2 regions of the Kitasatospora gansuensis genome follow, and region 1 is predicted to be linked to the other one. Evidence: riboswitches for the same ligand, from Rfam matches in the RefSeq annotation. Region 1 holds a riboswitch; the other holds the start of a gene.

Evidence for each region. Region 1 has a riboswitch for glycine ahead of gcvT (glycine cleavage system aminomethyltransferase GcvT). Riboswitches for the same ligand answer to the same signal wherever they lie in the genome.
Region 2: another riboswitch for glycine. It lies ahead of gcvP (aminomethyl-transferring glycine dehydrogenase); the one in region 1 lies ahead of gcvT (glycine cleavage system aminomethyltransferase GcvT).

The regions. Positions count from the first base shown of each region.
Region 1 is NZ_JACHJR010000001.1:2,673,855-2,678,229, forward strand. Features, by position in the region: gene F4556_RS11640 (enhanced serine sensitivity protein SseB C-terminal domain-containing protein) at 326-1,093, opposite strand; gene F4556_RS11645 (enhanced serine sensitivity protein SseB) at 1,205-2,014, opposite strand; glycine riboswitch at 2,298-2,400, shown strand; gene gcvT (glycine cleavage system aminomethyltransferase GcvT) at 2,552-3,670, shown strand; gene gcvH (glycine cleavage system protein GcvH) at 3,759-4,133, shown strand; gene glyA (serine hydroxymethyltransferase) at 4,224-4,375, shown strand, end outside.
Region 2 is NZ_JACHJR010000001.1:7,090,868-7,095,242, forward strand. Features, by position in the region: gene F4556_RS31960 (MFS transporter) at 1-283, opposite strand, end outside; gene F4556_RS31965 (DUF2382 domain-containing protein) at 420-1,457, opposite strand; glycine riboswitch at 1,616-1,721, shown strand; glycine riboswitch at 1,723-1,857, shown strand; gene gcvP (aminomethyl-transferring glycine dehydrogenase) at 1,959-4,375, shown strand, end outside.

The sequences.
Region 1 (4,375 bases):
GTGTCGCGTACTAATGCGGTGGTGGTGCTGGTGCGTCGGTGCGGTGCTGCCGGCCGCGGATGCGGCGGTGTACGAAGAATGCTGTAAAGCAAGGGAGTTGCAGGACCGGGTTGGCCGAACCCTTGAACCGCTTTGGGCAGACTCTCTGCCATTCGGGTTGTCGCACGCCAGACCTGACAACCGAAGGATGCCCAACTGTGATCTGTCTGCATGCACTCGTGATCTTGCCGAATAGCGCTCTTCACACGGCTGTTACATGTCTGTCAAGATGCGTGCAGATGAACAAACCGGACGTACCCCAACTACCCCTTCGGAGCAGGGGGGTTCACTGCCAGGGCTGGTGCGGCCAGTACCCCTGGGCCGGGTAGGGGCGGGCCTCCCGATCGAAGAACGGGCGGGCGAAGGCGCGCATCCACATCGCCACCGGGTCCCACTCGTCAGCCAGCACCACCGTCGAGACCGGCAGCCCGGCCGGGATCTGCGGCACCGCCCGGTGCACCAGCGCCCGGGCCGCCTCGACGGCGGGCGGCGAGGTGTCGTACAGGTCGAGACCGATCGCCAGGTAGGGCTCACCGAGAGCCGGGCGCACCCAGGCCTGCCGGAGCGCCCGGACCGGGCGCACCTCGGCCGCCTCGCGCTGCAACTGGGCGTAGAACTGCGGTGCCTGGACCACCGGGTCGGTCAGCTGGAGCGGCCCGGCCGGCAGCCGGTCCAGGCCGGCCGCGATCCGCCGCAGGTCGGCCCAGGGCACACCGACCCCGCCGCCGGGCACGTGCGGGTTGAGCCACAGGCCCCAGCGCGTCCGGTACAGGGCGTTGGCGATCTCCGGTCCGGAGATCACCTCGTGACTTCGGGCCCAGCCGCTCGCGGCCAGCTGCTCGGGCGAGGTGACGGCGGGGGCGTAGCCGTGGCCGCCGAGCTCCATGTTCCCGTACTGGGCGTCCGGGCTGCCGGGGGTGCCGTGCCAGAGCAGCATCCAGACCCGGCCCTCGGCCAGCGCGTACAGCAGCCGCTCGTAGGCGTCGAAGCGGTCGGGCGCGACCTCGCCGAGGGCGCGCTCGATCGCGCCGTCTGCCGTCGCTCCCGCGCTCATGCCTCGCTCCGCCCGTTTCCGCCCGTCTCGCCCTGGGCTCCGAGCGAAGCCTATTGGCCCGCCCGGACAGCCGTCATACCGCCGCCCCGTACCGGCGGGTCCCCCGCCGGCTCAGCCCGCGACCGCCCCGGACCTGACGTAGAAGGGACGTACCCGGGTGAGCATCCACTCCACCACCGGATCGGCCACCAGATCCAGCAGCACCAGGTGGACGCCCCACGGCGGCGGGGTGGTTCCGAGCGCCCGGCCGAGCGCCTCGTTCACCTGCCCCGGATCGGCCGGCCAGCCGGCGTCCAGCTGCACCCCGATGAACAGCACCGGCGTGTCCCGCTCCACCCCGGCCAGCGCCCGACGGGCCGTCAGCACTCCCGGCAGCTCGGCGAGTTCGGTGATCGCGGCGCCCAGGAAGGCGTACGGCTCCTCGGCCGGCTCCGGCTCCCGCAGCGCCACCCGCGCACCGTCCGGCTGCTGCTCCCAGCGCTCGCCCTGCGGCCCGCGGCGCAGCTCGCCGACCCCCTCCGGAGGCACCGGGATCCCCACCGGCGCCTCCGGGTTGACCGCGATGCCGACCCCGAGCGGCAGCCCGCGGGCGAACTCCCAGGCCGGGGCGATCGCGAAGGCCAGACCCGGCGCGTGCCGCAGGAAGGTCTCCTGCGAGGAGAACACCGGGACGTACGGCGAGCCCGCCAGTTCGATCGTGGGCAGATCGAGACCGCTGCCCTGTGGGTCCGCCCCGGCCGGCAGCGGGATCCAGATCTGACTGCGGGCCAGCACCTCGATCACCCGGGGCGTCGCGCCCGGGTCGCCGAGCGCGGCGGTCAGCACCTGCTCCAGCTCGTTGACCGGCCAGCTGCCGCCGGGCGGCGCGGTGCCCGGCTCCGCCCATGCCTGCGCCCCTGTGTCGCCCGCCGGGTACCCCATCGCCCCTGCTACCGCCCCTCTATGTCTTTGCTGCCAAGAGCGTAGGGCCTGTCTGCCGATTCCCGTCGGATCAGGCCGGGTCGTTCGGTGCGTGCGCTCGGCGTGCGGCCGGGGCGGCCTCGTAGCGGAGCTACTTGGTCGTTTCGGCCGTGCGGCGAGCGTGCGTGCCGGGCGGGCCGGCCCCGACGGGAATCGGCAGACAGGCCCTCGGCCCGGCCCCCTCTCCCCTTGGGGCGTCGACTCGTGCCATGATGACCCCGCCCACAACTTCACACTGGCCGCTCGAACCCGCGCGGGAGAGTCCGGACTGCCCTCGTGGCACAGGCCGGCGCCGAAGGAGCAAGTCCTCCCCGGAATCTCTCAGGCACCCCTACCGCCCGGGCGAGGCAGATCTGGAAAGTGGACACGGCCGCGCCGTGCGCCCACCCACGGTGCAAGCCGCCATCCTTGGATGTGCGGTGAAGCTCTCAGGTTGTGACGACAGACGGGGAGACTCCACCCCCGCATGCCCGTTTGCTGCCAAGGAGTCCAGTCACCATGTCCCCTCGCCTCACCGCGCTCGACGCGCTGCACCGCTCGCTCGGCGCGACCATGACCGACTTCGCCGGCTGGGACATGCCGCTCCGCTACGGCAGCGAGCGTGAGGAACACCTCGCGGTCCGTACCAAGGCGGGTCTCTTCGACCTCTCGCACATGGGCGAGATCACCGTGACGGGCCCTCAGGCCGGTGAACTGCTGGACCACGCGCTGGTCGGCTTCATCTCCGCGCTCGGCGTGCTGCGCGCCCGGTACACCATGATCTGCCGCGAGGACGGCGGCATCCTGGACGACCTGATCGTCTACCGCACCGGCGAGACCGAGTACATGGTGGTCGCCAACGCCTCGAACGCCCAGGTGGTGCTGGACGCGCTGACCGAGCGCGCGGCCGGCTTCGACGCGGTGGTCCGGGACGACCGGGACGCCTACGCGCTGATCGCGGTCCAGGGCCCGGAGGCCAACGGCATCCTGGCCTCGGTCACCGACGCCGACCTGCCCGGCCTCAAGTACTACGCGCTGCTGCCCGCCACCGTCGCGGACCGCGAGGTCTGGCTGGCCCGCACCGGCTACACCGGTGAGGACGGCTTCGAGGTCTTCTGCGCCCCGGCCGACGCCGAGCACCTGTGGAACGCGCTGACCGAGGCCGGCGCCCCGGTCGGCCTGGTCCCGGCCGGCCTGTCCTGCCGCGACACCCTCCGCCTGGAGGCCGGCATGCCGCTGTACGGGCACGAGCTGTCCACCGACCTGACCCCGTTCGACGCCGGTCTGGGCCGGGTGGTGCGCTTCGACAAGACCACCAACGACGGCGAGTTCGTCGGCCGCAAGGCCCTGGAGGCCGCCGCCGCACAGGCCGAGGCCAACCCGCCGCGCAAGCTGGTCGGCCTGGTCTCCGAGGGCAAGCGCGTCCCGCGCGCCGAGTACGACGTCGTCAGCGTCGACGGCACCCCGATCGGGCGGATCACCTCGGGTGCCCCGTCCCCCACCCTGGGCAAGCCGATCGCCATCGCGTACGTGGACGCGGCGCACGCCGCCCCCGGCACCGCGGTGGCCGTCGACGTGCGCGGCAAGCACGAGCCGGTCGAGGTCGTCGCGCTGCCGTTCTACAAGCGCGCCCGCTGAGCCTGACACCCTTTCAGTTCCCGCAGTCCCCCGGTCCGCTCAGCGGACGGCTTCGCCCTACCCTCTTGCGATCCTGGAGAATGACGCCATGAGCAACCCCACGCACCTGCAGTACACCGAGGAGCACGAGTGGCTGACCGAGGCCGTGGACGGTGTCTCGACGGTCGGCATCACCGCGCACGCGGCTGACGCCCTCGGCGACATCGTCTACGTCCAGCTCCCCGAGGTCGGTGACACCGTCACCGCTGGTGAGACCTGTGGCGAGCTCGAGTCGACCAAGTCGGTCAGCGACCTGTACTCCCCCGCCACCGGCGAGATCGTCGAGATCAACCAGGCCGTCATCGACGACCCGGCCTCGGTCAACAGCGACCCGTTCGGCGACGCCTGGCTCTACAAGGTCAAGGTCGAGGCGACCGACAAGCTGCTGTCGGCCGCCGAGTACGACGCCTTCATCAAGGCCTGAACCACTGGTTGACGGGGGGTCGGCCGCAGCGCGGCGGCCGGCTCTCTCCCTTGGTCCATTGCCCGCACCGCCCCACGGGAAGACCCTGACATGACGGTTCTTAACCAGTCCCTGCACGCGCTCGACCCCGAGATCGCCGCCGCGGTCGACGCCGAGCTGCACCGCCAGCAGACCACCCTCGAGATGATCGCCTCCGAGAACTTCGCGCCCGTCGCGGTGATGGAGGCGCAGGGTTCGGTCCT
Region 2 (4,375 bases), 4.4 Mb from region 1:
ACGAGTGGGTGCCGACCGCCAGGGCGGACCCGGCGACCAGGCCGCCGAGCGAGACCAGCAGCATCGGCTTGCGGCCGCGCAGGTCGCCGAAGCGGCCGAGCAGCGGGGTCAGTACGGCGGCGGACAGCAGGTTCGCTGTCATCAGCCAGGTGATGTTCGAACCGGAGACGTCCAGTTCCTTGGCCAGGGAAGGCAGGATCGGGACGACCGCGGTCTGCACCACGCTGAACGCCAGCATCGCCAACACCAGGGCGGGGAGCACGCGCGCGCTGCTCGGCCTCACGGAATTTCCTCCAGTTCGGGCCACCCGTGCGAAGAGCTTCAGGTGGACGAAAGTAAACGAACTGAAGTAACGATGGCGGCAGATACTTCACTCTGTCAAATATTGCTTGGTGAAGCTTTGGCAAAGTGGCGGGGCGTCAGGACGGACGGAGCGGCTCCGGGCGCAGCTGGGTGCCGTTCGAGGACGCCGGAGCCGGTGTCGCGGCGGGTGCGGGGGCCGGGTTGGTGGTGTCGTCGTGGATCTCCACCTGCTCGCGGCGCAGCTCCTCGCGGATCACCGCCTCCTCGGTGAACCGCTCGACCACCAGGCGGACCCGCTCGACCGGTGCCAGGTACTTGCGCACCACCGGGCGCTCCTCCCGGAGCGTCACCTCCTCGACCGCCTCGGCGATCTCCTGCTCGCTGAGTGCGGCCCGCTCGGACTCGGTGACCGGCACCCGCTCCACCCGGACCCGCTCCTTCACCACCGGCACCTTCCGCTCGACCGCCTCGGAGGTGACGTACTTGCGCAGCTTCGCCGTCCCCAGCACGTGCCACTCGGTGGTGACGTCCAGCCGCTCCTCGCGGCAGGTGATCTCCACCGGCCCGGCCGGCGCGTTGCCGGGCACGGTCGGGTCGTCGGTGGCGGTGGTGGCCGGCGGCGCGACGGTGGTCGGCTGCGGCTTGGCGGCCGGGGCCGCGGGGGCGGCGGTGAAGGCCATCGGGGCGGCCGCCACGGTCGGGGCGGCGGGTGAAGCGTTCATGCTGGTTTCCTTGCTGAGGGTGCCGAAATCGAGGTCCTTGCCGGACCCCGAGCCATTGCCGACCGCGGCCGGGGGAACGGCACCGCCCGCGTCCAGGCCGTAGTAGCGGTAGAGCTGGAGCTCCTGGGCGGGGGAGAGGTGCTGGCCGACCCCGAAGTCGGGGGAGTCCTTGATCAGCGACTTGTCGTACGGCACCTTGAGCTCGTCCCCGGAGAACTCGCTGGTGGTGAGCGGGACGAAGGCGTCCCGGCCGAAGATCCCGGTGCGGACGGCGGCCCACTCGGGCTCGCCGGTCGCGTCGTCCAGGTAGACCTCGTCGACCGTGCCGATCTTGTCGCCGTTCCGGTCGACCGCCTTGTGGCCGATCAGGTCTCGCGGGTCGATGTCGGTCTGCACGCTGTCCTCCAGCAGGTACGAAAGCCCCGTTGACACACCGTCAGGGGACGGCCGAAGGAGCTGGACGGCCGCACTTCACACGAAAAGCCATCAAACGGGCGATCGCGAGCCGGACGCACCCGTCCGGGGCAGTGGGGTGACCCAGGGCACCCGTGATCAACCGGCGCTCCGCTGGTACCCTGGGCCCCGACTGCCGAGCCCGCTCGGGAGAGTCCCCGCACCGCTCACGTGGTGTCACGGGGACGCCGAAGGAGCAAACCCTCCCCGGAATCTCTCAGGCATCCGTACCGTGCGGGGTAGGTCACTCTGGAAAGCAGGGCAGGACCGACGGCGAGGGAGCCGACGGACCCCACCCTCACCGACGGTGCAAGCCGGCGTGCGACCCTCGGGCCGCCGCGTGCGGGCGAAGCTCTCAGGTATCGATGACAGAGGGGGAGGCCTGACGGGCTCGTTCGTCCCCGGCTCCGCTGTCCCACAGTGGTGTTGCCGTCCGGCGTGCGTGCCCCCGCCGGTCCGTGACCAGGAGGCCTCGACCCCATGAATGCCCAGCCGACCCTCACCGAGCTTGAGCAGTCAAGCCCCTTCGAGAACCGTCACATCGGCCCCGACGCCGCCGCCCAGGAGAAGATGCTGGCGCAGGTCGGGTACGGCTCGCTGGACGAGCTGTCCGACGCCGCCGTGCCGGACGCGATCAAGAGCCTGACCGCGCTCGGCCTCCCGGCCGGCCGCAGCGAGGCGCAGGTGCTCGCCGAGCTGCGCGAGCTGGCGGACCACAACCAGGTGCTCCAGCCGATGATCGGCCTGGGCTACTACGGCACCTTCACCCCGCCGGTGATCCTGCGCAACGTGCTGGAGAACCCGGCCTGGTACACCGCCTACACGCCGTACCAGCCGGAGATCTCGCAGGGCCGGCTGGAGGCCCTGATCAACTTCCAGACCGTGGTCGCCGACCTGACCGGCCTGGACACCTCCGGCTCCTCGCTGCTCGACGAGGGCACGGCCGCCGCCGAGGCGATGGCGCTGGCCCGCCGGGTCGGCAAGGTCAAGGGCGGGGTCTTCCTGGTCGACGCCGACACCCTGCCGCAGACCATCGCGGTGATCCAGACCCGGGCCGAGCCGACCGGGGTCGAGGTGGTCGTCGCCGACCTGTCCGAGGGCATCCCGGCCGAGGTGGCCGAGCGCGGCGTCTTCGGTGTGCTGCTCCAGTACCCCGGAGCCTCCGGCGCGGTCCGCGACCTGGCCCCGGTGATCGAGCAGGCGCACGGCCTGGGCGCGATCGTCGCGGTCGCCGCCGACCTGCTGGCGCTCACCCTGCTCAAGTCGCCGGGCTCGCTCGGCGCCGACATCGCCTGCGGCACCTCGCAGCGCTTCGGTGTCCCGATGGGCTTCGGCGGCCCGCACGCCGGCTACCTGGCGGTCCGCGCCGCGTACGCCCGCAGCCTGCCCGGCCGCCTGGTCGGTGTCTCGGTGGACGCCGACGGCAACCGCGCGTACCGGCTGGCGCTGCAGACCCGTGAGCAGCACATCCGCCGCGAGAAGGCCACCTCCAACATCTGCACCGCCCAGGTGCTGCTGGCCGTGATGGCCTCGATGTACGCGGTCTACCACGGCCCGGACGGCCTGGCCGACATCGCCCGCCGGACCCACCGCTACGCCGCCGCGCTGGCCGAGGGCCTGCGCGCGGGCGGCGTCGAGCTGACCACCGGTCAGTTCTTCGACACCGTCACCGCCAAGGTGCCGGGCCGGGCCGCCGCAGTGGTCGCCGCCGCCCGCGAGAACGGCGTGAACGTCTTCCAGGCGTCCGAGGACCTGGTCTCGATCTCCTGTGACGAGACCACCACCCGGGAGCACCTGGCCGCCGTCTGGGCCGCCTTCGGCGTCACCGCCGAGGTCGCCGAGGCCGCCGACGCGCTGCCCGCCGCCCTGCTGCGCGAGGACGAGTACCTGACCCACCCGGTCTTCCACAGCCACCGCTCGGAGACCGCGATGCTGCGCTACCTGCGCCGCCTCGCCGACCGGGACTACGCGCTGGACCGCGGCATGATCCCGCTGGGCTCCTGCACCATGAAGCTCAACGCGACCACCGAGATGGAGCCGGTGACCTGGCCCGAGTTCGGCCAGCTGCACCCGTTCGCCCCGGTGGACCAGGCCGCGGGCTTCCTGACCCTGATCCGGCAGCTGGAGCAGCAGCTGGTCGAGGTGACCGGCTACGACGCGGTCAGCATCCAGCCGAACGCCGGTTCGCAGGGCGAGCTGGCCGGTCTGCTGGCGGTCCGCGCCTACCACCGGGCCAACGGTGACACCCAGCGCGACGTCTGCCTGATCCCGGCCTCCGCGCACGGCACCAACGCGGCCTCCGCCGTGATGGCCGGCATGCGGGTGGTCGTGGTGAAGACCCTGACCGACGGTGACGTGGACGTCGAGGACCTCAAGGCCAAGATCGAGCAGCACCGCGACCAGCTCTCGGTGCTGATGGTCACCTACCCGTCCACCCACGGCGTGTTCGAGACCGAGATCACCACCATCTGCGCCCTCGTGCACGAGGCCGGCGGCCAGGTGTACGTGGACGGCGCCAACCTGAACGCCCTGGTCGGCCTGGCCAAGCCGGGCAAGTTCGGCGCGGACGTCTCGCACCTGAACCTGCACAAGACCTTCTGCATCCCGCACGGCGGCGGCGGCCCGGGCGTCGGCCCGGTCGCGGTGCGCTCGCACCTGGCGCCGTACCTGCCGAACCACCCGCTGCAGTCCGAGGCGGGCCCGGCCACCGGTGTCGGCCCGATCTCGGCCGCCCCGTGGGGCTCGGCCGCGATCCTGCCGATCTCCTGGGCGTACGTCCGGCTGATGGGCGGCGAGGGCCTCAAGCGCGCCACCCAGGTCGCGGTGCTGAACGCCAACTACATCGCCAAGCGGCTCGCCCCGCACTTCCCGGTGCTCTACACCGGCCCCGGCGGGCT